Regions from separate parts of the Actinomadura fulvescens genome, predicted to be linked through region 2. Evidence: riboswitches for the same ligand, from Rfam matches in the RefSeq annotation. Region 2 holds a riboswitch; the other holds the start of a gene.

Region 1 (14,363 bases), on a different contig from region 2:
GATCAAGGGGCTGACGGTCGGCGGCGACGACTACGTGACCAAGCCGTTCAGCCTGGAGGAACTGATCGCGCGCATCCGGGCCGTCCTTCGCCGCGCCCGGCCGCGCGACGCCGAACGCGCCCGGCTGGCCTTCGCCGACCTGGAGCTCGACGAGGACACCTACGAGGTACGGCGCGGCGGCGCCCTGGTCGAGCTCACCCCGACCGAGTTCAAGCTGCTGCGCTACCTGATGCTGAACTCGGGGCGGGTCCTGTCCAAGCGGCAGATCCTCGACCACGTCTGGGAGTACGACTTCGGCGGCAGCGACGGCGTCGTCCAGACCTACGTCAGCTATCTGCGGCGCAAGGTCGACGACCGCGACCCGCGCCTGATCCACACGGTGCCGCGCGTCGGCTACATCCTGCGGCTGCCCAGGGAGGGCTGATGTCCCTCCGCCGGCGGCTCATCCTCATCGTCCTGGTGCTCCTGACCCTGGGCCTGGTCACCGTGGGCGCCTCCACCATCGCGGCGATCTTCGACTGGAAGACCTCCACCAACGACCGGCTCATGTCCGAGGTCGGCCGGGAGGCGGCGGTCCTGATCGCGGCCCGCGCCGAGCGGGGCCAGGGCCTGACGCTGCCGCCCGCCACCGACGACCTGCGACGGCTGTGGCGGGCCGGGAGCAGGCACGGCGGGTTCCCCTCGTTCCTCCAGGTGCGCGGCCCGGACGGACGGGTGCTGCAGACCGAGTCGTTCGCCGAGACGCCGCCTATCCCGGCGGACGTCCGGCCGGGGAAGGCCGACGAGGGCAACCCCGACGGCGAGCGGTTCACGCGGATCGAGGCCCACGTGACCGGCGGCGACCGGTGGGAGGGGCCGTTCGGCGACCACGCGCCCGACTGGCGGATCCGGGCCGCGTCGCTGCCCGGCGGGCGCGGCACGCTGGTGATGGCGATGCGCACCACCGAGCAGGACGAGCTGATCGGCCGGACGCTCGGCACGCTGTTCACCGTGACCCTGCTCGTCCTCGGCGGCGTCGCGTTCCTGGCCTGGCGCGCGATCCGGCGCGCGCTGCGGCCGCTGGACGAGATCGCCGAGACCGCCGGCGCCATCGGCGGCGGCGACCTCGCGCGCCGCGTCGACGCGTCCGGCCCGAAGACCGAGGTCGGCAGGCTCGGCGCCGCGCTGAACGCCATGCTCGCGCAGATCGAGTCGGCGTTCCGCGAGCGCGCGGCCTCCGAGGACCGCCTGCGGCGCTTCATCGCCGACGCCTCGCACGAGCTGCGCACCCCCGTGGCGACCGTACGCGGTTACGCCGAGCTGTTCCGTCGCGGCGCCGCCGACCGGCCCGGTGACCTGGCCAAGGCCATGCGCCGGATCGAGTCCGAGGCCGAGCGGATGGGCCTGCTGGTCGACGAGATGTTGCTGCTGGCCCGGCTCGACCAGGGCCGCCCGCTGGAACGCGAGCCGGTGGACCTGGCCGTGCTGGCCGCCGACGCCGTCGCCGACGCGGCCGCCGTGGAACCGGACCGGCCGCTTTCGCTGGAGGCGGACGGCCCCGTGACCGTCCTCGGGGACGCCGAACGGCTGCGGCAGGTCGTCGGGAACCTGCTGGTCAACGTCCGGCGGCACACCCCCGCGGGAGCGCCCGCCACCGTCCGCGCGGGCGTGACGGGGGACCGGGCCTTCATCGAGGTGGCCGACACCGGCCCCGGCCTCACCGCGGAGCAGTGCACCAAGGTCTTCGAGCGCTTCTACCGGGGCGACGAGGCCCGGTCGCGCGACCACGGCGGGGCCGGGCTGGGCCTGTCGATCGTGGCCGCCGTCGCCGAGGCGCACGGCGGCACCGCCACGGCCCGTTCCGAGCCGGGCGGCGGCGCCGCGTTCCGCGTCACATTTCCCGCCGCACCACCCTGACGTGCGCGAGCACCGGGCCGCGCTTGCCATGATTGGGCGGTGAGCGAACCGCGGCGGGACGGCGACACGCGGGGCTGGCGGCGTCCGGACGCCTCCATGTCCCTGCTGTCGGACCTGTTCGCGGGCAAACTCCTCGACCCCGGCTACACCGAGGCCGCCGCGCGCCGCGCCGCCGCCGGGCAGCCGGGGGCGCGGCGCGGCCGGTTCCGCCACGGCGGCGTCCTGCTGGTCCTGATCGTCGTGGGCCTGCTGATCGCGGTCGCCGTCGCCGAGGTACGGCGCAGCGAGCCGGTGGCCCAGCAGCAGCGCTCCCGGCTCATCGGCGAGATCCGCACCCGGACCGCCGAGTCCGACGAGCTCCAGCGGCGGCTCGACCGGCTGCGGGCGCAGACCGAGCGGCAGCGCGTCGCCGCCCTGGCGCGCAGCGAGGCCGGGCGGCAGGCCCGCGCCGACCTCGCCGCCGCGGACGCGGCGGCCGCCGCCGCCCCGGTCGAGGGCGCCGCGCTGGTCGTGACCCTCGCCGACGCCGAGCCCGCGGACGGCGAGCGGCGCCGGGCCGACGACGGCCGGGTCTATGATCAGGACCTTCAGGTGCTGGTGAACGCGCTCTGGGCGGCCGGGGCCCGGGCGATCGGGATCAACGGCCAGCGGATGACGCCGACCACGGCGATCCGGACGGCCGGCGAGGCGATCCTGGTGGACTACCGGCCGCTGAGCGGCCCGTACGAGGTGACCGCGCTGGGGGACCGCGACCGCCTGGAGGACGTCCTGCGCGCCTCCGCGGCGGGCCGCCGGCTGCAGGCGCTGGAGGACCGGTTCGGCATCCGCTACGAGACGCGCCGCACGGGCAGGGCGCGTCTCCCCGCCGCAGGGGTGCTGCAGCTGCGCCACGCCCGCGCGCAGGGCGAAGGGACGCGCCGCCCGTGAGCGGGACGGCGGACGGACGGAGATGATGGAGGGACGGGACATGGAAGGGGCGGGGTGCCGGGCGTGATCGCGATGATCGGCCTCGTGGTCGGGGTGGTGCTGGGGCTGCTGTTCGAGCCGACCGTGCCGCTGTGGTTGCAGCCCTACCTGCCGATCGCCATCGTCGCCGCCCTGGACGCCATGTTCGGCGGGGTCCGGGCGCGGCTGGAGGGCGTCTTCGACGAGAAGGTCTTCGTGGTCTCGTTCGTCAGCAACACCATCATCGCCGCCTTGATCGTCTTCCTGGGCGACCAGCTCGGCGTGGGCTCGCAGCTGTCCACCGGCGTCGTGGTGGTCCTCGGCATCCGGATCTTCTCGAACGCGGCGGCCATCCGGCGGAAGCTCTTCGGCGCATGAGCGGCACCGAGCACGGCACTCCCGAGCACGGCACTCCCGAGCACGGCACTCCCGAGCACGGGCCGGAGGAGAGTCCCGAACACAGGCCCGAGCAGACGCCTGACAGGCCGCCGGGGCTCCTGGACCTGCTGCGCCCGCGCACGACCCTTGGCCAGCTCGCGGGAGGCCTGCTGTGCGTGCTCCTGGGCTTCGCGGTGGTGACCCAGGTCAGGTCCACCCAGCGGGACACCACGTTCGCCACCGCCCGGCAGGACGAGCTCGTCGGCATCCTGTCCGACCTCTCGCAGCGGTCCGAGCGGCTCCGCGGCGACCTGCGCGACCTGGAGGGCACCAAGGCCGAGCTCGAACGCGACGTCCAGGGCGGCACGGCCCTGGAGGAGGCACGGCGGCGGGCGACCACCTACGGGCTGCTCGCGGGCACCCTCCCGGCCGAGGGGCCCGGGATCGAACTGCTGATCGGCGATCCGCGCCGCGCGGTGCGCTCCATCAACCTCCTCGACACGCTGCAGGAGCTGCGCGACGCGGGCGCCGAGGTGATCCAGATCAACGAGGTACGGGCCGGGGTGAACACCTACTTCCTCGACGCCGCCGCGGGCGTCGAGGCCGACGGCCGGATCCTGCGGCCGCCGTACCGGTTCCTGGCGATCGGCGACCCGCACACCATGACCACGGCGGTCAACATTCCCGGCGGCGTGGTGAGGACGCTCCAGAACGCCGGCGCGAGCGTGACCGTCACCCAGCGCGCCAAGCTCACGGTCAGCGCGGTACGGTCGGAGTGAGGGGCGGCGGGGTGGTGATCGGGGCTCGTCCGCGCGGCGGCGTAGACCTGCGATCATTATCGAAGGTAGCTTGAGGGTCGTCGGCTCCCCGATCCAGTTGACCCCTCGGGCACTACCCGCGTAAGTTGCGGCAACCGTCGTGTTGGTCGGCGGGGAGTCGGACCGTGGTCGGGGGCGGGTCCCCGGCGTGGGTTGGTACAGGATGCGCGTGGCGCAGGCCGCCCTCGCGAGAGCGAGGGAGCCCGTGGCACGCCGATCGTAGGAGGCCGAGCCGATCGATGCCGAGCGTCTACTGCACGCAGTGCGGTCACGCCAACCCGGATGATGCCCGCTTCTGCTCCAACTGCGGCACTCCGCTGACGCGGACCGCCACGCCTCCCTCGCCCGCGCCCCACCAGCAGCCACCGCCGCCCTACCGGGAGTCGCCGGGCGAGTCGACGTCGACGATCTCGATCGGCGGCTTCGAGGCCCTCGACACCGACCAGAGCGCCGAGGAGCCCGTCGGCTCCGACCAGGTCGCCGTCGAGGCGCTGCCGCCGGGCACCGCCCTGCTGGTGGTCAAGCGCGGCCCCAACGCCGGCAGCCGCTTCCTGCTCGACAAGGAGCGCACGTCGGCGGGACGCCACCCCGAGAGCGACATCTTCCTGGACGACGTCACCGTGTCCCGCCGGCACGCCGAGTTCGCCCGGGAGGGCGGCAGCTTCTCGGTCCGGGACGTGGGCAGCCTCAACGGCACCTACGTCAACCGGCAGCGGATCGACTCGGCCGGCCTGTCGGGCGGCGACGAGGTCCAGATCGGCAAGTTCCGGCTGGTGTTCCTGACCAATCCGCAGCACGGCTGACCGGCCGGCCGCGCGCGGGGTGACGGGCGGCACGCCGGGCGGGAGACCGCCACGGGGACGAGGGGAGGGCCCATGAACGCGCAGCCGGCCCGTGCCCTGATGACGATCGGGGACGTCCTCGGCCTGCTCCGGGCCGACTTTCCCGACATCACCATCTCCAAGATCCGCTTTCTGGAGGCCGAGGGCCTGATCGAGCCGCAGCGCAGCCCCTCGGGCTACCGCAAGTTCGGCCAGGCCGACGTCGACCGGCTGCGGTACATCCTCACCGCCCAGCGCGACCACTACCTGCCGCTGCGAGTGATCAAGCAGCGGCTGGACGCGCAGGACCGCGGCGAGGCCGTGCCGCCCCTGGACGGCGGCCGGCGGGTCCCCGTCCAGGAACGCCGTCCGCGCACGCTCGTGGCGGCCGGCTCCGGCGCGCCGGAGCCCGCCGTGCGCCTCACCCGGCGCCAGCTCCTCGACGGTGCCGGGATCGACGAGGACCTCCTGAGCAGCCTGGAGGACTACGGGCTGGTGGCCCGCGCGGGCGGGCACTACGACGGCGAGGCCCTCACGATCGCCCGCGCCGCCGCCGCGCTCGGCGCGTTCGGCGTCGAGGTCCGCAACCTGCGCGCCCTCAAGGCCGCCGCCGACCGGCACGTCGGCCTGATCGAACAGGTGATCGCGCCGCAGCTGCGCCGCCGCAGCCCCGAGGCGCACGAGCAGGCGGCCTCGGCGGCCCGCGAGATCGCCGATCTGTCGGTCCGGCTGCACGCGGCGCTGCTGGCCACGGGCCTGCGCGAAAGCCTTGACCCGTGATCATGAAGCCCCCGGAGGTTATTGCCGGGCCGTCCGCGCGCCCCCGTGTCGGGGGTCGGGTGTACGTTGGCTACAGGGTTCGGTGACGAACAGATCTGGGCAATTGGTGATCGAGACAGCGAGGACCAGCAGGGAGCCGCAGTGAAGCAGATGGAGGTCGTCGGCGTCCGGGTCGAGATGCCCTCCAATCAGCCGATCGTCCTGTTGAAGGAGACGGACGGTGATCGGTACCTGCCCATCTGGATCGGGGCGGTGGAGGCGACCGCGATCGCCTTCGCCCAGCAGGGCGTCCTGCCGGCGCGCCCGCTGACCCATGACCTGTTCCGCGACGTCCTCGACGCGCTGAGCGTCCAGCTGCGCACGGTCAACATCATCGCGCTCCGCGAAGGGATCTTCTTCGCGGACCTGGTGTTCTCCAACGGCGTCGAGGTGAGCGCCCGCCCCTCCGACTCGATCGCCCTGGCCCTGCGCACCGGGGCCACCATCTTCGCCAGCGAGGACGTCCTTGAGGAGGCCGGGGTCGCCATCCCCGACGAGCAGGAGGACGAGGTCGAGAAGTTCCGCGAGTTCCTCGACACCATCTCGCCGGAGGACTTCGGAAGAGCTGGATAGTGGTCAACGCCCTCCGGGCGTTTTCCCCGATCTCCCGAGTCCTCGTGCTAGCCCAGCTGTGTTCGCCGTTGCACGGAGCTGGCGACCCCCTGGAACCCCCGATGTGGGGGCTCCGCCCCCACGCCCCCGCCCCTTCCGTGGTGCATGCCCTCAGGGGTTAGGTAAAGGTTTTCGCTCTACAAGATCATGTTCGGGGGCGGGTGGTCGGGGATCGGGGGTGAGGGTGCTGTTTCCGCTGGGTAATCACGTGGGTAGGAGTGCCTGGGGAGTGCGGTGCGTGATTTGCCCACGTGAAGCCGGTTCATCCGGGCATGCGACGCGCCGACGTTGAACGTTGACCACACCCTGACCGGCACCTACCGTGCTGGTGGAACACCCGTGGTGTAATTCGTCAAACCCCCTTGACGGAGCGCGGCGGGCTGATAGAAGCCGGAGGTCCGCGTGGCGGTGAGCAGCGGCGAGGGCAAGGCGACCCCCGACAGGCACATGGCCTCTCAGCGTGCCGGGGAGCAGGGACTGCTGTTCGACACCGAGGTGTCGTCGCCGCCCGAGGATGTCGGCTACCGCGGGCCCACCGCGTGCTCCGCGGCCGGGATCACCTATCGGCAGCTGGACTACTGGGCGCGCACCGGGCTCGTCGAGCCGAGCGTGCGGGCGGCGCACGGGTCGGGCAGCCAGCGGCTCTACAGCTTCCGCGACATCCTGGTCCTCAAGGTGGTCAAACGGCTGCTGGACACGGGTGTGTCGCTGCAGCAGATCCGTACCGCGGTCACGCACCTGCGCGACCGGGGGGTCAACGACCTGGCGCAGATCACGCTCATGAGCGACGGCGTGAGCGTCTACGAGTGCACGTCGCCAGACGAGGTCGTCGATCTGCTCCAAGGGGGGCAGGGCGTCTTCGGCATCGCCCTCGGGCGGGTCTGGCAGGAGGTCGAGGGCAGCCTCGCGGAGCTGCCGGGGGAACGGGCCGCGACCGACGATGACGACGATCACCCGCGCGACGAGCTGGCGCACCGGCGCCGGGTCCGCAAGACAGGTTAGATCGCTTCCTTGCGCTGCAGGTACGCGAACGCGGCCCAGCCCGGGAGCACCGGCAGCCACAGCGTCAGCAGCCGGTAGAGCAGCACGGCCGACGTCGCCGTCTCGGCGCTGAGGCCGGCGAGCGTCAGCGCGAGGGTCAGGGCACCCTCGACGGCGCCCAGGCCGCCCGGGGTGGGCGCGGCGGAGCCGACCGCGTTGGCGGTCAGGAAGACCACGATCACCGTGGTGAGGGGCAGCGCACCGCCGAACGCGCGGATGGAGCTGTCCAGGCAGACGACGAAGGCGGCGCTGAGCAGGACGATGCCGCCCATGCCGGTGATCAGCTTCCTGGGTGACTGGAGCACGTCCATCAGCCGGGGCACGACCCCGGAGAACATGCTCTTCAGCCGGGCCGCGACGAACCGCCGCACCTTCGGGATCGTCAGCGCGATCCCGGCGGTCACGGCGAGCGCCAGCAGGATGATGACGATCGTCCGGGACGGGGCCAGGTCCTTGGTGGCGTTCGTCGTGGAGCCGGTGACGAAGCCGAAGAGGATCAGCAGCAGGATGTGCGTGGCCAGGCCCATCAGCTGCGAGGCGCCGACGCTGGCCACCGCCGGCCCGGGACGCACCCCGGAGCGCTGGAGGTAGCGGGTGTTGAGCGCCACGCCCGCGACGGCGGCCGGCGCCACCAGCTTGACGAACGACGCGGCCAGCTGGACCAGGACCGTGCGCCACAGGGGAAGCCGCTCGGGCACGAAGCCGATGAGCATCCACGCCGCGGCCACGAAGGTGACGGCGGACGCGGCGAGGCCGACCGCGGCCCACCACCACTCGGCCGACGACAGCAGCTGGCCTAGATTGACGCTGCTGAGCTGCGGAACGATGATGTAGGCCGCGAGCGTGAGGGCCACGATGCTGACGATCGTGCGCGGGCGGAACCGCTCCAGCCGGATCGGCGGGGCCTCGCCCTCGGGCTTCAGGCGCAGGATCTGGTCGCGGATGCGGGTCAGCAGGTCCTTGTCGTGCCGCAGCGCCGCCCGGGTGGCGCGGGTGAGGGCGACCCGCTGGAGCATCGGCACGACTCCGGCCAGCGTGCCGTCGCCGATGACGGGCGAGGCGGTCGCGACCGCCCGTTCGGGCCCGACGCGCAGCGCGAGCGTGGTCAGGAGCTGGGCGAGGTCGAGGCGCAGCGCCAGGTCACCGGCGGCGATCTCGCCGACGCGCAGGTGGATCAGGTGGGCCCGGCCCTCGGTGACCTGGATGGCCTCGCCCTCCAGGCGCCGGTGGGCGAGGCGCCCGGCCTGGAGGCGCTGGAACTGGCGCCAGATGTCGACGAGGAGCTCGTCGGTGATCTCGTCGTCCGCGAGCCTGTCGAGGGTGGGGCCCGAGACGTGCTCGTAGGCGAGCAGGGCGGCCTCGGTGCCCACCTCGGAGGTCCCGAGCAGGCGGGGCGTCCGGGCGTCCGCCGAGTGGACCGCGTAGGCCATGAGGGCCTCCTGCTCCAGCGATCGGCGCAGCGACCGCAGGGCCCGCCGGGGCGTCGCCGCGCGGAGCCGGACCAGGCGCCACACCCGGTAGAAGAGCCCGGCGGTCTGCTGATCACGGTCCAGGACGACGACCCGCAGCTGCCAGTCGCCGTGGGGAAGGCGCCGGCCGGTGCCCTGCTCGACCGCCACGTCGTAGGCGCGGGGCTCGTCCGCCGGAGTGGGGACGCGGCGGGCGTGAACCGGCCGGTAGCCCAGTTTCGCCAGGGCGTTCATGACGGCGGTGCCGGACGGGCGCGGATTGGGCGTGCCGACGGCGTACAGCGTGCCGTGGCCGATGGCCCGCCCGAGGAAGTAGGTGGCCGCCAGCGCCGCCACCGAGGCGTACGAGGCGGTCAGGCCGGTCAGCGCCGCCAGTCCGATCATGGTCCAGACGGCGGCCTGCCAGCGTGCCCGGCCGGCCATCCCCACCGCCGTGACGAACGCGATGACCGGTGTGATGTCGGTGTGCACGGGCGCGGTCTTGCTGTCGCCCCAGATGAGGGAGTCCAGCACGCCGCCGGGTGCGACGGGGACCACCCAGTCGTCCAGGACGATGGTGAGCACGAACGCGATCACCGCGGCCAGCAGCGCGATCGCGACCCGTACCCCGTCCTTGCGGAACAGCCGCTCGATCGCGAACGCCACCGGCACGGCCAGCACGCCGAAGCTGGAGATCAGCGTGGCCATGGTCAGCAGGAACCGGGGGGCGCGCTCGGTGCTCCCCTTGATGTCGCTCTGCAGGCCGGTCGCGGTGCCCTGGGCGATCGAGACCAGCAGCAGGACCGCGGCGAGACCGGCGACGGCGGCCACGAACCGGAGGGCGTCGCCCGGGCGGCGGATGCGCTCGGGCTGGGCGGGCTCGTCGACGGGCACGGCGACGGCGGCGCCGGGCCTGCGCTCGGGCGCCTCGCTCGGGGCCTCGGAGGCGCCCTTTCGCGTGCCGTGCGTCACGCCCTGTGTCATGCCGCACCACCGTCCGGAACCATCACTGTGATCAGCGTCCCAGACCCGGCGCCACCTCGTCGAGCGGGGTGGGCCATCCCGCCCCGTGCGGTCTCACCCGACTCACCTGTTCGTCTCGCTCCCCGGCCCGCGGCCGGTCCGCGGCTCTGTGAGCTGTGCATATCGTACGCGTCCGGCCGGTAACGCCGATCATGGGCCCGCGCCCGCGGGCCGTGTCGATCGTTTCGGTCGTCTTTGGATAGAGTTCCCTTCAGGACATGCCGTCGACCCTGTGCGGGAGAGACTCCACGCCGCCAGCGTGGAGCGCCGAAGGGGCAACCCTCCCCGGAACCTCTCAGGCAAAAGGACCGCTGGGCGAGGCACCTCTGGAAAGCAGGCGTCCATCCCTCGGCGGAGGGTTGGATCCTCACCGAAGGGGAAACCCCGCTCCGCGGGTGAAGCTCTCAGGTGCCCATGACAGAGGGGGAGACCGGCCATCGGCCCAGCGGGGCCGACGGCGGCCCTGAGCGACCGCAGCAGCCCAGGAGGGTTTCCCCAATGACCGCCCAGTACTTCGCCCCGGTGGCGTCGCCGCAGCACCCACGGTCCACGTTCGCCGACCGGCACATCGGGCCGTCTCCCGACGACCAGTCCCGGATGCTGGCGGCCATCGGCTATTCGAGCGCCGAGGCGCTGATCGGCGACGCGGTGCCCGGCGCGATCCGGACCGACCGGCCGCTGGACCTGCCGCCGGCGCTGAGCGAGCCGCAGGCCATCGCGCGGCTGCGCGAGTTCGCCGCCAGGAACACCGTCGTGCGCTCCATGATCGGCCTTGGCTACCACGGCACGCACACGCCGGGTGTCATCCTGCGCAACGTCCTGGAGAACCCCGGCTGGTACACCGCCTACACCCCGTACCAGCCCGAGATCTCCCAGGGCCGGCTGGAGGCGCTGCTCAACTTCCAGACCGTGGTGAGCGACCTGACCGGGCTGCCGGTCGCGAACGCCTCGCTGCTGGACGAGGGGACCGCCGCGGCCGAGGCGATGGCGCTCGCGCACCGGGTGTCCAAGCGCAAGGACCCGGGCGCGTTCCTGGTCGACGCCGACGCGCTGCCGCAGACGATCGAGGTCATCCGGACGCGCGCCGTCCCGCTCGGCATCGAGGTCGTCACCGCCGACCTGTCCGGCGGCCTGCCCGACGGCGACTTCTTCGGCGTGCTCCTGCAGTACCCGGGCGCCTCCGGCGCGGTGCGCGACCTGGAGCCCGTCACCGCCGCCGCGCACGAGCGCGGCGCCCAGGTGGTCGTCGCCGCCGATCTGCTCGCGCTGACCCTCCTGCGGCCGCCCGGCGAGTCAGGCGCCGACATCGTCGTCGGCTCGTCGCAGCGTTTCGGCGTGCCCTACGGCTTCGGCGGCCCGCACGCGGGCTACATGGCCGTCCGCGAGGGCATCCAGCGGCAGCTGCCGGGCCGCCTGGTCGGCGTGTCCGTCGACGCCGACGGCGCCACCGCCTACCGGCTGGCGCTGCAGACCCGCGAGCAGCACATCCGGCGCGAGAAGGCCACCAGCAACATCTGCACCGCGCAGGTGCTGCTCGCCGTCATGGCGAGCATGTACGCCGTCTACCACGGCCCCGAGGGCCTGGCCGCGATCGCCGAGCGCACCCACGGGCACGCCGCCGCGATCGCGGAGGGGCTCCGCCGGGCGGGCGCCGAGGTCGTCCACGCCTCTTTCTTCGACACCGTCCTCGTGCGGGTGCCCGGACGCGCCCGCGAGATCCTCGCCAAGGCCCTGGAGAACGGCCGCAACCTGCGTTTCGTGGACGACGACCATCTCGCGATCGCGTGCGACGAGACCACCGGCGCCGACGACGTGGCCGCGGTGCTCGCCGCGTTCGGGCCGGCCGGGCCGGCGCCGGAGCCCGCCGCGCAGGCGATTCCCGAGGTGCTGCGCCGCGAGAGCCCCTACCTCACCCACCCGGTGTTCCACGCGCACCGCTCCGAGACCGCCATGCTGCGCTACCTGCGCAAGCTGCAGGACCGCGACATCGCGCTGGACCGGTCGATGATCCCGCTCGGCTCCTGCACGATGAAGCTGAACGCCACCACCGAGATGGAGCCGATCACCTGGCCGGAGTTCGCGGACATCCACCCGTTCGCGCCCGTCGAGCAGGTCCAGGGCTACCTGGAGCTGATCGGCGAGCTGGAGACCTGGCTCGCCGAGCTCACCGGCTACGCGAAGGTGTCGGTCCAGCCCAACGCCGGTTCGCAGGGCGAGCTGGCCGGGCTCCTGGCCATCCGCGGCTACCACGCCTCCCGCGGCGACCAGGACCGGACGATCTGCCTGATCCCGTCCTCGGCGCACGGCACCAACGCCGCCAGCGCCGTCATGGCGGGCATGAAGGTCGTCGTGGTCAAGTGCGACGAGCGGGGCAACATCGATCTGGACGACCTGCACGCCAAGATCGACAAGCACCGCGCGCAGCTGTCCGCGATCATGGTGACGTACCCGTCCACGCACGGCGTGTTCGAGGAGACCATCACCGACGTGTGCAAGTCGGTGCACGACGCGGGCGGACAGGTCTACGTCGACGGCGCCAACCTCAACGCGCTGGTGGGCCTGGCCCGGCCGGGCGAGTTCGGCTCCGACGTCTCGCACCTCAACCTGCACAAGACGTTCTGCATCCCGCACGGCGGCGGCGGTCCCGGCGTCGGCCCGGTCGGCGTGCGCGAGCACCTGGCGCCGTTCCTGCCGAGCCATCCGCTGCGCGCGGAGGCGGGCCCGGCCGCGGAGCCGGACGGGGCCGGCGTCGGGCCGATCTCGGCGGCGCCGTGGGGCTCGGCGGGCATCCTGCCGATCTCGTGGGCCTACATCGCGATGATGGGCCCTGACGGCCTGCGCGAGGCCACCGAGAGCGCCATCCTCGGCGCCAACTACCTGGCCGCGCGGCTCGCCCCGCACTACCCGGTCCTCTACACCGGCCGGGGCGGCCTGGTCGCGCACGAGTGCATCGCCGACCTCCGCAAGATCACCAAGGACACCGGGATCACCGCCGAGGACGTCGCCAAGCGGCTGATCGACTACGGCTTCCACGCGCCGACCCTGTCGTTCCCGGTGGCCGGCACGCTGATGATCGAGCCGACCGAGAGCGAGGACCTCGCCGAGCTCGACCGGTTCGCCGACGCCATGATCGAGATCAGGCGGGAGATCGAGCGGGTCGCGGACGGCACGTACGACCGCGACGACAACCCGCTGAAGAACGCCCCGCACACCGCGGCCACCCTGGTCACCGAGGACTGGAAGCACTCCTACACCCGTGAGGAGGCCGCCTATCCGGTGCCGGCGCTGCGCGAGGACAAGTACTGGCCGCCGGTGCGCCGCATCGACCAGGCGTACGGCGACCGCAACCTCGTCTGCTCCTGCCCGCCGCCGGAGGCGTTCGAGGACTGAGCGCGCCGCGCGGGGTCCGAGATCGATCTTGGCCGGATCGGGTGTCGTCCCGGGACGCCGAAGGCCGCTCTCGGTAGGCTCTGGGCACCATCCAGACCCCAGAAGGCTGCCGCATGAGCAAGACGCCCGACGACCCGGCCCGGCTGTGCGAGGAGGCCCGGCGGCTCGCCGAGAACGGTGAGGCCGACCGGGCCGCCCGGCTTTTCCGGGAGGTGCTCGCGCTGGGCGACACGCCGGAGCGGGCGCGGGCCGCGCTCGGCCTGGCGGTCGTCCTCGACGACTCCGGCGACGTGACGGGGGCGCGCGAGGCCGACCGGATCGCCGTCTCCACCGCCGACCCCGAGTACGGGCCGCGGGCCGCCTACCACCTGGCGCTCACCCACGAACGCGCCGGCGAGCACCGGGAGGCGGGCCTGGCCTGGCAGGCCGTGGTCGACTTCGGCAACCCCGCCTACCTGCCGCCGGCCCTCCTGGCGCTCGGCCGGCTGGCCGACGACGCGGGCGACTTCGAGACCGCGCGCGGGCACTGGGAGGAGGCGATCGCGACCGGGGACGCCGAGTACGGCCCGGTGGCGGCCCACGACCTCGCCCAGCGGCTGCTCGAACGCGGCGAACCGGCACGCGCCCAGCGCGTCCTCACCGCGGGCCTCAGGGTCATCGACCGCGAGTCCGCGCCGTACGCCCACGCGCGGCTGGCGGTGGCCCTCGGCATCTCCTGTCTCGACCAGGCCATCGGCGCGTTCGGCGCGGCCCTCGGCGACGAGGAGGCCGCCGCCGACCCGGAGGTCGGGCCGCTCGCCACCGAACTGCTGGCGCGCACGCTGCCGCTGCGCGGGCGCGGCGACGAGGCGCGCGAGGTGTGGCGCCGCGGCCTGTCCGACCCGGGCGTGGCGGGCCAGGTGCGGGCCCGGCTCCGCCGCGACTTCGGCGGCGACGACGAGGACGCCGACCCCGCGGACCTGTGGTGGGAGCCGGTGGTCGAGTCGGCGGTGTCGGACGGTTCGCTCCCCGCGGTGGCGGGCGAGGCGTTCGGGGCGCTCGATCACATGTACGCGCTGCTGGCCGTCCGGTACGCGGGCGGCCCGGGGGCCGATCCCGCGCCCGCCGAGACCCACGACCTGCTGGGCAGGGCCATCAGGGTGCCGAGCGACTACCTCTGGGGCCCGCTGCTG
Region 2 (14,363 bases):
TCTCGCGCGACGTCCGTGGCTTTGGCGAGACATGTTTGCTCACGCGAATCCGCTTCACTTTTACTCTCGGCATATTCGCTGTAACTGACGGCTATCACCGTATTGCGAAGGCGCACGGTGACCTGTCCGACGACCGTCGGCTGCCCCTTGTCCACCTTGAACCAGCGGAACGCCTCGTCACCGAGCCCGCGATGCGGTTTGAGGCTCACGGTCCGTTCGAGCGAGGGCTTCCGCGCCTGCGTCCACTGGGCGTCGTAGTAGCCCTTCGCGTCGTCGACCGGCGACTCCGACCTTTCGGGAGAATAGAGATGCGCTTCCACGCGCAGCCAGCGCGAGTCCGCCCCGGCCGAGACGTAGGTGCAGGTGGTGAGGGTGCTGTTGCGGCTCTGCTCCTGGCGGCGCGCCCCGGGAATGAGACGGCGGACCGTGCCCCGGTCGACCGTGGCGCAGGAGTCGGGCAGAGCGGTGATCGGCGGTGCGCCCGCGGCGGGCGGGCCCGGCGACGGCGCGGACGTCCCGGCGGGCGGTGACGGTGACGCCGACGGCGGCCGGGAGGTCTCCGTCGCCCCTCCGCCCGTGGGCGCGGGAGCCGGGGACTGCCGAGCCCGGTCGCGTTCGTCACCGCCCGGCACCAGGACGAAGACCACGGCCGCGGCGATCGCGGCCACCACCGCCGCGGTCACCACGGCGGCGATCCGCGGGCGGCGGACCCGTGCCGGCGGATCAGGTGCCGAATAGACGCGCTCGAAAGGCTCAGGCGGACGTGGACGCCCCACTCCCCGCTCCTCACTCCCCGACGGCCCTCTCCACGAAGGTAATCGGGTGACCCTGCCCGTGGCCAGCGGCCCCGGTGAAGGAGCGTGTCAGACCCTCCGGACACAATGGGACGCGTGCTGCTCGCGGAGATCGCCCGTACGTCCGACGCGGTGGCCGCCACGTCGGGGCGCAAGACCAAGGTCGGCCTGCTCGCCGGGTGCCTGCGTGCCGCCGGTCCGGACGAGGCCGCCGTCGTGGTCGCCTACCTGTCCGGTGACCTGCCCCAGCGCCAGATCGGCGTGGGCTACGCCTCGCTGCGCGACGTGCCCGGGCCCGCTGCCGTCCCGTCGTTGACCGTCGCCGAGGTCGACGCCGCGTTCACCGAGATCGGCGCCGTCGCCGGCAAGGGCTCGGTCGCCCGCCGCCGCGAGCTGCTGGCGGCCCTCCTCGCCCGCGCCACCCACCCCGAGCAGGACTTCCTGATCCGTCTCCTCGCCGGCGAGCTGCGCCAGGGTGCCCTCGACGGCGTGATGGCCGAGGCGATCGCGGCCGCGGCGGAGCTCCCGGCCACCGAGGTACGGCGCGCGGTGATGTTGCGGGGCGCCCTGGGTCCCGTCGCCACCGCCGCGCTGGCGGGCGGGGTCGACGCCCTCCGCACGCTCGGCCTGGAGGTGGGCCGCCCCATCAAGCCGATGCTCGCCGCGTCCGCGCCGGACATGACGGAGGCCTTCGACAAGCTCCAGGGCGGGCGCAAGGGCAAGGGCGAGGGCAAAAGCGAGGGTGCGGGCAAAGACGCGGTCGCTGTCGCGGTCGAGTGGAAGATGGACGGCATCCGCGCCCAGATCCACGTCGCCCCCTCAGGCGTCCGCGTGTTCACCCGCACGCTCGACGAGATCACCGACCGCCTCCCCGAGGTGGTCGAGGCCATGCGCGCGCTGCCGATCGAGACCGCCGTCCTCGACGGCGAGCTGATCGCGCTCCGGCCGGACGGCCGCCCCCACCCGTTCCAGATCACCTCGGCGCGCACCGCGACCCGCACGCACGGCGCCGGCTCGGTGCCGCTCTCGGTCCTCCTGTTCGACGTCCTCCACCTCGACGGCGACGACCTCCTCGACGCCCCGTCCGCCGACCGCCACGCGGCGCTGGCCCGCATCGCCCCCGAGGGCCTCCGCATGCCCCGGATCGTCACGGCGTCGCCCGGCGAGGCCGCCGAGTTCTTCGCCGAGTCCGTGGCGCTCGGCCACGAGGGCGTCGTGGTCAAGTCGCTCGACACCCCCTACACCGCCGGCCGCCGCGGCGCGGGCTGGATCAAGGTCAAGCCCCGGCACACCCTCGACCTGGTCGTGCTGGCCGTCGAGTGGGGCCACGGCCGCCGCCAGGGCCTGCTGTCCAACCTCCATCTGGGCGCCCGCGATCCCGAGACCGGCGGCTTCGTCATGCTCGGCAAGACGTTCAAGGGCCTCACCGACAAGCTGCTGGCCTGGCAGACCGAGAAGCTGCGGGAGCTGGCCGTCCGCGAGGACGCCTGGACCGTCCACGTCCGGCCCGAGCTCGTCGTCGAGATCGCCTTCGACGGCGTCCAGCGCAGCCCCCGCTACCCCGGCGGCATCGCCCTGCGCTTCGCCCGCGTGCTGCGCTACCGGCCCGACAAGTCCGCCGCCGAGGCCGACACCATCGACACGGTGCGGGCCATCGCGCCGGTCATCGACTGATCCGCGCGTCCGGCGGCCACAGCACCAGCCGGGCGACGCGGCCGGGGTCGGCGAGCACGTCGATCTCGACGATCCTCCCGTCCGCGACGGTGAAGGCCAGGACCGAGTACGGCCGGCCGCCCACGGTGGAGACGACGCCCGCGGCCCCGTTCACCAGGGCGGGCGTGGCGGCCCGGGCGACCCGTCCGAAGGTGAGGGCGCCCCGGGCCACGGCCGCCGCGCCGCGCACGACGGCCAGGGGTCTGCCCTTGCCCGTGTCCGAACGCAGCACGACGTCCGGATCGAGGACGGCGACCAGCGCGTCGAAGTCGCCGTCCCGGGCGGCGGCGAGGAACGCGTCGACGACCTCGCGCTGGCGGGCCAGGTCGGGATCGGGAGCCGGGGCCGTGCCCTGGACACGGCGGCGGGCGCGGCTGGCGAGCTGGCGCGCGGCGGCCGGGGTGCGCGTCTCCAGCACCACCAGCAGGGCGAGGCCCACCGAGTCGGCGAGCACCGCCTCCTGCTCGGGGTCGACGCCCTCCTCCGCGCTCACGATCGGGTCGGGCAGGCTCTCGGCCAGGAACTCCTCCCGCCGCGCGGTGCGCGAACGCAGCATGTCCAGGCACACGCGGGCGACGACGGTGGTCAGCCAGCCGCCCAGGTTGCCGATCCGGCGCGCGTCGGAGCGGCTGAGCCGCAGCCACGCCTCCTGCACCGCGTCGTCGGCCTCGGTGAGCGAACCGAGCATGCGGTAGGCCACGGCCCGCAGGCGCACCCGGTCGGCTTCGAAACGTTCGGCCAGGCAGTCGAGGTCGTTCATCGGGCGAGGTCGTTCATCGGTCACTCCCCGGTCAGGTCCCGTCATGGGTCTGACGGACCTGATCAGGTGTTTGTGACCGGACGCCGCGCACCTCCGGCACGGCCTTGCGGCGGTGCCGCAGGTCGAGGTCGTGGCGTCCCGCGATGAACTCCTGGACCCAGATCTTCCCCTTGATGAGCGGACGCCGGAACCGTTCCTCGTGCCACTGGGCGCGGCGTGCCTTGCGCGAGCCCGGTACGTACCGCCAGCGGGCCCAGGGCGAGCCGGGGCGGGCGAGGCGGACCGCCCCGATGATGAGGATGAGCGGGACGAAGAGCCCGAGCAGTCCGGTCCAGATCTTGCCTTTGAGCAGCGTGACCACGGCGAGGGCGAGGTTGGCGATCAGCGACAGGAGGTAGATGGCGACGAGGACGGTGTGGTTCTCCTCGCCCCCGGGATCGGGCCTGATGCCCTCGAAGCCGAGCGGCCGGATGCCGAGCAGGAGCAGCCCGGTCACCGCGATCGCGACGAAGACGGCGTCGACCGACGCCCGGCCCTTCTCGGTCCAGTAGACGTCGCTGAGGTGCAGGATCAGCGCGAACTCGTCCAGCACCAGCGCGGAGCCCATGCCGAACACGATCGCGACGACGACGTGGAAACCACTGTAGGTGTCGGGGACGGCCAGGCTGGCGACCCCGCCGACGAGCATCAGCACCACGCCGAAGACCACATGGTGGATATGGAGATCACCGGCCTTGACGTTCTTGAACCACCAGCGCACGTCGGACCGGATCAGCCGCACGTTCACCCTGGTCAGAACGAACATCACGATGAACGCGGCGAAGAACGAGAAGAGCGGCAACCTGCCCGTCTCCACGATCCGGTGCGTGAACAACTCGACCATGAGACCCCCGTCCTCCCATCATGCCCTGTGACATGCGGGGATATCGTGAAAAGGGTGCTGATCAGGCGTAACCGGGGAACGACCAGAAGGAGGCGGACATGACCCGCATCGTGGACCGCTGGGACCCGGCGGGTCGCGCGTGGATCTCCGAGGCCATCCGCAAGGTGGAGGCGGACGCCAACCGTAGCGCCGACACCCACCTGCACGTGTTCCCGCTGCCGCCCGAATGGGGCATCGACCTCTACCTCAAGGACGAGTCCGTGCACCCGACCGGCTCGCTGAAGCACCGGCTTGCGCGGTCATTGTTCCTGTACGGGCTGGCGAACGGCTGGATCCGCGCCGGAACGACGATCATCGAGGCGTCCAGCGGGTCCACCGCGGTCAGCGAGGCCTACTTCGCCCGGCTGGTCGGGCTGCCGTTCATCGCGGTGATGCCGGTGACGACCAGCCCGGAGAAGATCCAGCTGATCGAGTTCTACGGCGGCCGCTGCCATCTGGTCGACGATCCGTCATCGATCTACGACGAGTCGCGGCGGCTGGCGCGCGAGTGCGGCGGGCACTTCATGGACCAGTTCACCTACGCCGAGCGCGCGACCGACTGGCGCGGCAACAACAACATCGCCGAGTCGATCTTCGAGCAGCTCGCGCTGGAACGCTTCCCCGAGCCGTCCTGGATCGTGGTGGGCGCGGGCACCGGCGGCACCTCGGCCACGATCGGCCGGTACGCGCGGTACCGGCGGTTCCAGACCCGCGTCGCCGTGGTGGACCCGGAGGGCTCGGCGTTCTACGGCGGCTTCGCCGACAACGACCCGTCCCGTACGGCCGCGGGGTCGCGCATCGAGGGCATCGGGCGGCCGCGGGTCGAGCCGTCGTTCCTGCCGACCGTGATCGACCGGATGATCCAGGTGCCCGACGCGGCGTCCGTCGCGGCGATGCGCTGGACCAGCGAGGTCACCGGGCGCAGCGTGGGCGGCTCGACCGGCACCAACATGTGGGGTGTGGCAGGGATCATCGCCGAGATGCTGGCGCGCGGCGAACGCGGCAGCGTGGTCACGCTGATCTGCGACGGCGGCGAGCGCTATGCCCACACCTACGGCTCAGATGCCTGGCTGGCAGAGAAGGGCCTGGTCGCCCGGCCCTACCTGGAGAGCCTGCGGGCCTTCCACAAGACCGGCGAGATGCCCGTGGAGCTTTGAGACCCCGTGCTCTGAGACGCCGTGCTTTGAGGCAGGGTCTAGCCGGTGATCTTGATGGGGTTGACCAGATCGGCGTAGATCAGCAGCCCGCCCATGACGATCATGATGACGGCCATCACGTACGTCAGCGGCAGCGCCTTGGCGACGTCGACGTAGCCGGGGTCGGGACGGCCGGCGAGCCGGGCGAAGAGCTTCTTCACCGCCTCCAGCAGCGCCCCGGCCATGTGGCCGCCGTCCAGCGGCAGCAGCGGCACGAGGTTGAACAGACCCACCGCGAGGTTGATCGAGCCGAGCAGCCCGATGAAGATCGCGATCTTGCGCTTGGCCGGCCAGTCCGAGGCGGCGACCTCGCCGCCCATGCGGCTGACGCCGACCACGCCGACCGGTCCGTTGGGGTCGCGCTTCTGGTCGCCGAACGCGGCCTGCCAGACGCCCACCATCTTCTGCGGCATGCGCACCAGCGCGCCGGCCGTGTGCGCGGTCATCGACCCGAACTGCTCGGCCACCGCGACCGGCCCCTGCCGCTCGTAGGTGTACTCCTGGAACGGCGTGATGCCGAGGAACCCGACCGTGACGGTCTTGGACTCGTCCTTGAGGTCGGGCATGCGGTTCTCGATGATCGGGACCTGCAGGTTCACCTGCCGCCCGCCGCGGTCGACGACCAGCGGCACCGTCTTGCCCGCCGAGTCGCGGATCAGCGTCTGCAACTGGGTGTACGACTCGATCCGCTGACCGGCGAACGAGACGAAGTGATCACCGGGCTTGAGGCCGACCTTGGCGGCCGGGGTGGGCGTGGCGCCCGCCGGGCACTTCGCGGTCGCCTGGGCGGCCGGGACGACGCACGCGCTGACCGTGCTGACGACCGGCCGGGCGACCCGGTTCTCCTGGCCGATGCCCATGAGCAGGATCGCGAAGAAGAGCACCGCGAGCACCAGGTTCATCGCCGGGCCCGCGAACATGATCGTGAGCTTCTGCCACCACTTCTTGGCGTAGAAGACCCGGTTCTCGTCGCCGGGGCGGACCTCCTCCAGCGCGGCGCCGCGGGCGGACTCGATCAGCCCCTGCCACGGCCCGGTGCTGACCTGGCGTACCTGGCCGGGGGCGTCGCCCTTGCGCGGCGGCAGCATCCCGATCATGCGGATGTAGCCGCCCAGCGGGATCCACTTGATCCCGTATTCGGTCTCGCCCTTGGTCCTGGACCACATCGTCGGCCCGAAGCCGACCATGAACTGGGTCGTCCGCACGCCGAACTTCTTGGCGAACGAGAAGTGCCCGAGCTCGTGCAGCGCGATGGACCCCATGAGGCACAGGAAGAACCCGAGCACACCTGCCACCCAGAGCAGCCACTCCATGCGTGCGAGTCCTCCTCGTGAGTCCGGCCGACTCGTGATCTCCAGCGACCCGTTCAGCGTACGTCATGGCCGGAGCCCGCGACCGCGTACGAGTTCACTAGGCGAGGAAGCCGCGCAGCAGGGCGGCGGTGCCCTCCAGGTGCTCGGCGACGGCCCGGCGGGCGGCCTCGGGGTCGCGGGCCAGGATGGCGTCGACGATCGCGGCGTGCTGGACGGCGGCGTGCTCGATGTTGCGGCGCAGGACCGGGATGGCGTTGAGCAGGTCGGTCACCCGCATCCGCGCGTCGGTGCAGGCGGCCGAGAGCAGCTCCGAGCCGGTGAGCTCGGCGATCGTGAGGTGGAAGATCGTGTCCAGCCGCCGGTAGTCCGCCGCGTTCGCCGTGTCGACGGCCGCCAGGGCGGCGCGCAGGCGGGCCCGCTGGGCGGGCGCCAGGCCCGTGGCGGCCAGGTGCTGGGCGGCTCCGGTCTCGACCGCCATCCGGTAGGTGAGCGCGTCGGTGAGCTGCGCACCGCGCCCGGCCGCGACCCGGGCGAGATCACCGCGGCGGGGCCGGGGCGGCCGGTAGATCACGAACGTGCCGCCCGCGCGGCCGCGCCGGGACTCCACGTACCCCTCCTGCTGGAGGGCCCGGATCGCCTCCCGCAGCGTCACCCGGCTCACGCCCAGCCGCGGCGCGAGCTCGCGCTCGGGGGGCAGCCGCTCGCCGTGGCCGACCACGCCCAGCTTGATGACCTGGAGCAGCCGCTCGACGGTCTCCTCGAACGCGTTCCCGGCCCGGACGGGACGGAAGACCGCGCTGATCGCCGCGTCGGCGCCCGGCTCGTCCCCGGGCTCGGCCGTGGGCTCGGCGGCGGGCTCGGTGCCGGACGCGCGCGAGGACTCCTCGGTGTCGCTCAGCATCGCCGCCCTCCGCCGCCCCCGCACGTCGCAGGCCACGTTACAGGTCAGTTTCGCGTCGCCCCGGACCTTGACGCGGCCGTGCCCGTCACCACTAATGGTCTGACATTAGCCCGTTTAGGAGGCGCTCGTGAGCATCGACGAGCACAAGGCGTCCTCGCCCTCGCCCGGTCCCCTCTCCGAAGACGAAAAGCGGCTGCACGAGCTCGGATACGCCCAGGAGCTCAGCCGATCGATGTCCGGCTTCTCCAACTTCGCGGTCTCGTTCACCATCATCTCGGTGCTGAGCGGCTGCCTGACCTCCTACACGATCGGCCTGTCCGGCGGCGGCCCGGTGGTGATCACCTGGGGCTGGCTGTTCGTCGGGATCATGACGCTCCTGGTCGCGCTGGCCATGGCCGAGGTGTGCTCCAGCTACCCCACGGCGGGCGGGCTCTACTACTGGGCGGCCAAGCTGGCGCCGTCCAACAGCGCGGCGTGGTCGTGGTTCACCGGCTGGTTCAACTTCATCGGCCAGGTCGCGGTGACGGCGGCGATCGTCTACGGCTCGGCGGCGTTCCTCAACCCGCTGCTGGACCTGCAGTTCGGGTACTCGGTCTCGCTCGGCCACACGTTCGTCCTCTTCAGCGTGATCCTGGCGGCGCACGCGCTGCTCAACCAGTTCGGCGTGAAGCTGGTGGCGCTGCTCGGCAACGTCAGCGTGTGGTGGCACGTGCTCGGCGTCGCGGTCGTCGTCGGGGTGCTGGTGGTCAAGCCCGCGAGACACCAGTCGGCGGGGTTCGTGTTCACCGAGTTCGTCAACGGAACGGGCTGGCAGTACGGCTGGTACGCGGCGCTGATCGGCCTGCTGCTCGCCCAGTACACGATGACCGGGTACGACGCGTCCGCGCACATGACCGAGGAGACCCGGGACGCCGCGCGCAGCGGCCCCAGAGGCATCGTCAACTCGGTGCTGGTGTCGGTGATCGCCGGCTGGGTCCTGCTGCTCGGCGTGACGTTCGCGATCCAGGACTACGACCGGTCGGTGGCCGGCGGCCCGGCGGAGATCTTCGTCGCGGCGGCCGGGGAGACCACCGGCAAGCTGCTGATCCTCATCTCGTTCGTGGCCCAGTTCTTCTGCGGCATGGCCTCGGTCACCGCCAACTCCCGGATGATCTACGCGTTCTCGCGGGACGGCGCGCTGCCGTTCTCGGGGCTGTGGCACGCCATCAACAAGCGCACCCGTACCCCCACCAACGCGATCTGGCTGGCGGCGGGCGGCGCCTGGGTGCTGGCCCTGCCCGCGATCTGGAACAAGACCGCCTATCTGGCCGTCACGTCCGTCGCGGTGGTCGGCCTGTACATCGCGTACGTCATCCCCACGTTCCTGCGGCTGCGGCAGGGCGACCGGTTCCAGCGCGGCCCCTGGCACCTCGGCAGGTGGGGGCGGCCGGTCGGGATCGTCGCGGTGGCCTGGGTGGTGTTCATCGCGGTGCTCTTCATGCTGCCGCCCGCCAATCCGGTCACCAGGGACACCTTCAACTACTCGCCGGTCGCCGTGCTCGTGGTGCTGGGCGGCGCGGGCCTGTGGTGGCTGGTTTCGGCACGCCGCTGGTTCACGGGCCCGAAGGTGCAGGGCAGCGCGGCCGAGTTGGCCGCGATCGAGGAAGACCTGAAATCCGTCGGCTAGTCCGGCCAACCGAAAGGCGATTCCGTGCCCCCACCGGTCACCCTGGAACAACTGCGGGTCGACGCCGAGGCCGGTCACCTCGACACCGTCATCATCGCGATCACCGACATGCAGGGCCGTCTGCAGGGCAAGCGGCTGTCGGCGCGCTACTTCCTGGAGGAGGTCGCCGGGCACGGCTCGGAGGGGTGCGACTACCTGCTCGCGGTGGACGTCGACATGAACACGGTGGACGGCTACGAGATGTCGTCCTGGGACCGGGGTTACGGCGACTTCGTCATGCGGCCAGACCTGAGCACCCTGCGCCGCCTCCCCTGGCAGGAGGGCGCGGCGCTGGTCTTCGCCGACCTGGTCTGGGCGGACGGCGCCCCGGTCGTCGCCTCGCCGCGGCAGATCCTGCGGCGCCAGCTCGACCGGCTGGAGGAACGCGGCTGGGGCGCGTACGCCGGGACGGAGCTGGAGTTCATCGTCTACCGGGACTCCTACGAGCAGGCCTGGGACAAGGCGTACCGGGACCTCACCCCGGCCAACCAGTACAACGTCGACTACTCGCTGCTCGGCGGCGCGCGGGTCGAGCCGCTGCTCCGCAGGATTCGCCACGGCATGACGGGCGCCGGGATGTACGTGGAGTCGGCCAAGGGCGAGTGCAACTTCGGGCAGCACGAGATCGCGTTCCGCTACACCGGCGCGCTGTCCACCTGCGACAACCACGTGCTCTACAAGACCGGCGCCAAGGAGATCGCCGCCCAGGAGGGCATGTCGATCACGTTCATGGCCAAGCCGGACGAGCGGGAGGGCAACTCCTGCCACATCCACCTCTCGCTGAGGGAGGCCGACGGCACGCCGGTGATGGCGGGCGACGGCCCGTACGGGCTCTCCAAGATCGGCGAACACTTCATCGCCGGGCAGCAGGCGGCCCTGCGCGACTTCACCCTGCTGTACGCGCCCAACATCAACTCCTACAAGCGCTACCAGCCGGGCTCGTTCGCGCCGACGGCGATCAAGTGGGGGGTGGACAACCGCACCTGCGCGCTCCGGCTCGTCGGCCACGGCCCGTCGCTGCGCGTCGAGAACCGTGTCCCAGGCGGCGACGTCAACCCCTACCTCGCGGTCGCCGGGCTGATCGCCGCCGGGCTGCACGGCATCGACAACGAGCTGCCGCTTGAGGAGCCGTACACCGGCAACGCCTACACAGCGCCTCAGAGTGAAAGTGAAGCGGAGACCGTCGCCGGCACGCTCCGCCATGCGGCCGACGACTGGAACCGCAGCCCCTTGGCCCGGGAGGCGTTCGGCAAGGAGGTCGTCGACCACTACGCCAACTACGCCCGGGTCGAGCTGGACGCCTACGACCGCGCGGTCACCGACTGGGAGCTGCGCCGCGGCTTCGAGCGCCTGTGACCGGGATTCGAACGCCCGTGACCGAAGGAGGCGTACCGGGGACCATGACGGACTTCGATGTGATCAACCCGGCGACCGAGAAGGTCGTCGAGACCGTCCGGCTGGCGTCGGCGGAGGAGACGGACGCGGCCGTGGCACGCGCCGCACGGGCGTTCCAGGTGTGGCGGTCGGTGGCACCGGGCGACCGGGCCCGGCTTCTGCGCGCGTTCGCCGCGGCGGTGGACGCTCATGCCGGCGAGCTCGCCGCGCTGGAGGTCGCCAACGCAGGCCACCCAGTCGGCCAGGCCCGCTGGGAGGCGGGCAACGTGCGCGACGTCCTCACGTACTACGCGGCGGCGCCGGAACGGCAGTTCGGACGGCAGATCCCGGTGCCGGGAGGGCTGGACGTGACGTTCGCCGAGCCGCTCGGCGTCGTCGGCGTGATCGTGCCGTGGAACTTCCCGATGCCGGTCCTCGCGTGGGGCGTGGCCCCCGCGCTCGCGGCGGGCAACGCCGTCATCGTCAAGCCCGCCGAGCTGACGCCGCTGACCGCGCTGCGGATCGGCGAGCTGGCCCTGGCGGCGGGCCTCCCCGAAGGCGTGCTCCAGATCCTGCCCGGCGCGGGCCCGGTGGCCGGAGCCCGGCTGGTCGGGCATCCGGACGTACGGAAGATCGTCTTCACCGGCTCGACCCGGGTGGGCACGCAGATCATGGCGGCCGCCGGACGGCAGGTGAAGCGGGTGACGCTGGAGCTCGGGGGCAAGAGCGCCAACATCGTCTTCGCCGACGCGGACCTGGAGAGGGCCGCGGCCACGGCGCCGTACGCCGTCTTCGACAACGCGGGCCAGGACTGCTGCGCCCGGTCCCGCATCCTCGTCGAGCGCACGGCCTACGACCGCTTCATGGAACTCCTCGAACCGGCCGTCCAGAACGTCGTCGTCGGCGATCCGGCCGATCCGCATACCGAGGTCGGGCCCCTCATCAGCGCCGCCCACCGGGACAAGGTCGCCGCGTACGTCCCCGAGGAGGCGGTGGCCTTCCGGGGAACGGCGCCGGACGGCCCCGGCTTCTGGTTCCCGCCGACCGTCCTCGCCACGTCCGCGTACGAGGACCTCCCGGCCTGGCACGAGGAGGTCTTCGGCCCGGTCGTGACCGTCGTCCCGTTCGACGACGAGGCCGACGCCGTACGGATCGCCAACGACACCCCGTACGGCCTGGCTGGCTCCATCTGGACCCGCGACCTCAGCCGGGGCATCCGCATGGCCCGCGGCGTCGAGGCGGGCAACCTCTCGGTCAACTCGCACTCGTCCGTCCGCTACTGGACCCCGTTCGGCGGATTCAAGCAGTCCGGCCTCGGCCGCGAACTCGGCCCGGACGCCCTGGACGCGTTCACCGAGACCAAGAACGTCTTCATCGCCACCGACTGAGGAGAGAGATGCAGCGTTTGCAGGACCGGGTGGCCGTCGTGACCGGCGGGGCGGGCGGCATCGGCCTCGCCACCGCGCGGCGGTTCGCCGCGGAGGGCGCCAAGGTCGTCGTCGCCGACATCGACGAGGCCGGGGGCAAGGCCGCCGCCGCCGAGGCCGGCGGGCGCTTCGTCAGGACGGACGTCACCTCCGAGGACGAGGTCGAGGCGCTCTACCGGGCGGCCCACGACGCCTACGGGCGCATCGACGTCGCGTTCAACAACGCCGGCGTCTCCCCGCCCGACGACGGCTCGATCCTGGAGACCGGCCTGGACGCCTGGCGGCGCGTCCAGGACGTCAACCTCACGAGCGTCTACCTGTGCTGCAAGCACGTGCTGCCCTACATGCGCGCCCAGGGCAGGGGTTCGATCATCAACACCGCCTCGTTCGTGGCGGTCATGGGCGCGGCCACCTCGCAGATCTCCTACACCGCCTCCAAGGGCGGCGTGCTGGCCATGTCCCGCGAGCTGGGCGTCCAGTTCGCCCGCGAGGGCATCCGCGTGAACGCGCTCTGCCCGGGCCCGGTCAACACCCCCCTTCTCCGGGAGCTGTTCGCCAAGGACCCCGAACGCGCCGCGCGCCGCCTGGTCCACGTGCCCGCCGGCCGGTTCGCCGAGGCCACCGAGATCGCCGCCGCGGTGGCCTTCCTCGCCTCCGACGACGCCTCGTTCGTCACCGCCGCCGAGTTCCTCGTGGACGGCGGCATCTCGGGCGCCTACGTGACCCCGCTCTGATCGGGCGGGTCCGGCCGGTGGTCGGGCGGTGTCGGCGCTGCTAGCCTGGGGCGAGCCGATGATCCCGTGCGGGAGAGTGCCCTGGCAGCCGGCCAGGGACGCCGAAGGAGCAAATCCTCCCCGGAACCTCTCAGGCCCACGGACCGCACGGACCAGGCGACCTCTGGAAAGCGGGGACCAAGCGTCCCCCGCCGAAGGTGAAAGCCCTCCGGGGTGAAGCTCTCAGGCGCCGATGACAGAGGGGGAGGCCCCGACGAGCCCGGTGCGCGGGTGGGACCATGGAGATCACGCGCGCCCGCCAACAAGGAGCCGACCCATGTCCGTCGATCCCAAGAAGACGCCGCTGTACGACGTCCATGAGGACCTCGGGGCCAACCTCGTCGACTTCGCCGGCCATCTGATGCCGCTGCGGTACGCGAGCGAGACCGCCGAGCACACCGCGGTGCGCACCGGTGCCGGGCTCTTCGACCTCTCCCACATGGGCGAGATCTTCCTCAACGGCCCCCAGGCCGGGGCCGCCCTCGACCACGCGCTCGTCGGCAACCTGTCGCCGATGGCGGTGGGCAAGGCCCGCTACACCATGATCTGCGCGCCGGACGGCGGCGTCCTCGACGACCTGATCGTCTACCGGCTGGCCGACGAGACCTGGATGGTCGTGGCCAACGCGGCCAACGTCGCGGTCGTGCGGGACGCCCTGGTCGAGCGGGTGGCGGGATTCGAGGCGCGGGTCGACGACCGGTCGGCCGAGTACGCGCTGATCGCCCTGCAAGGACCGCGGGCGCAGGAGATCCTCGCCGGGTTCACCGACGCGCCGCTGCCGGAGCTGCGCTACTACGCGATCTTCGCGGCCAAGGTGGCGGGGATCGACGCGCTGCTCGCGCGGACGGGCTACACCGGCGAGGACGGCTTCGAGCTGTTCGTCGACTCCGGCGACGCCGTGGCGATGTGGCGGGCGCTCGCCGAGGTCGACGGTGTCGTGCCGTGCGGGCTCTCCTCGCGCGACACGCTCCGGCTTGAGGCGGGCATGCCTCTGTACGGCAACGAGCTGACCGCCGAGACCTCGCCGTACGAGGCGGGCCTCGGCCGCGTCGTGAAGCTGGACAAGCCGGGCGACTTCGTCGGCAAGGCGGCCCTGGCGGCGCAGGCCCAGACCCCTCCTGGCCGTAGGCTCGTGGGACTGGTCGCGCGCGGCAGGCGGGCGCCCAGGAAGGGCTACGAGGTCGTCACGTCCGACGGCACGCCGTGCGGAGTGGTGACGAGCGGCGCCCCGTCGCCCACACTGGGCAAGCCGATCGCCATGGCGTACGTCGACAGCGGCGTCACGGAGACCGAACTCGCGGTGGACGTCCGCGGCCGGCGGGAGCCCGTCGACGTGGTCACCCTGCCGTTCTACAAGCGTTCCTGAGACGTGTAGACCTGAGTCCTCACTGAGACCTGAATCTGGGAGAGAGAAACATCGTGAGCGTTCCGGAGCAGCTCCGTTACAGCGAAGAGCACGAGTGGGTGTCCGGCCTCGAGAACGAG

What was found. Region 2 has a riboswitch for glycine ahead of gcvT (glycine cleavage system aminomethyltransferase GcvT). Riboswitches for the same ligand answer to the same signal wherever they lie in the genome.
Region 1: linked by a shared signal. The riboswitch ahead of gcvP (aminomethyl-transferring glycine dehydrogenase) and the one ahead of gcvT (glycine cleavage system aminomethyltransferase GcvT) in region 2 are both predicted to bind glycine.

What each region holds. Positions count from the first base shown of each region.
Region 1 covers NZ_BAAATD010000003.1:525,874-540,236, reverse strand. The annotation lists gene ABD333_RS14580 (response regulator transcription factor) at 1-424, shown strand, start outside; gene ABD333_RS14575 (sensor histidine kinase) at 424-1,896, shown strand; gene ABD333_RS14570 (DUF881 domain-containing protein) at 1,936-2,823, shown strand; gene ABD333_RS14565 (small basic family protein) at 2,896-3,219, shown strand; gene ABD333_RS14560 (DUF881 domain-containing protein) at 3,216-3,998, shown strand; gene odhI (oxoglutarate dehydrogenase inhibitor Odhl) at 4,277-4,840, shown strand; gene ftsR (transcriptional regulator FtsR) at 4,913-5,638, shown strand; gene ABD333_RS14545 (bifunctional nuclease family protein) at 5,780-6,250, shown strand; gene ABD333_RS14540 (MerR family transcriptional regulator) at 6,692-7,291, shown strand; gene ABD333_RS14535 (flippase-like domain-containing protein) at 7,288-9,762, opposite strand; glycine riboswitch at 10,027-10,122, shown strand; glycine riboswitch at 10,123-10,229, shown strand; gene gcvP (aminomethyl-transferring glycine dehydrogenase) at 10,300-13,191, shown strand; gene ABD333_RS14525 (tetratricopeptide repeat protein) at 13,305-14,363, shown strand, end outside.
Region 2 covers NZ_BAAATD010000004.1:277,447-291,809, reverse strand. The annotation lists gene ABD333_RS17100 (hypothetical protein) at 1-776, opposite strand, end outside; gene ABD333_RS17095 (ATP-dependent DNA ligase) at 891-2,468, shown strand; gene ABD333_RS17090 (sigma factor) at 2,458-3,267, opposite strand; gene ABD333_RS17085 (hypothetical protein) at 3,299-4,150, opposite strand; gene cds1 (L-cysteine desulfhydrase Cds1) at 4,249-5,346, shown strand; gene ABD333_RS17075 (M50 family metallopeptidase) at 5,385-6,698, opposite strand; gene ABD333_RS17070 (FadR/GntR family transcriptional regulator) at 6,796-7,599, opposite strand; gene ABD333_RS17065 (amino acid permease) at 7,727-9,265, shown strand; gene ABD333_RS17060 (glutamine synthetase family protein) at 9,290-10,660, shown strand; gene ABD333_RS17055 (aldehyde dehydrogenase family protein) at 10,705-12,066, shown strand; gene ABD333_RS17050 (3-oxoacyl-ACP reductase) at 12,075-12,839, shown strand; glycine riboswitch at 12,899-12,995, shown strand; glycine riboswitch at 12,997-13,088, shown strand; gene gcvT (glycine cleavage system aminomethyltransferase GcvT) at 13,156-14,244, shown strand; gene gcvH (glycine cleavage system protein GcvH) at 14,298-14,363, shown strand, end outside.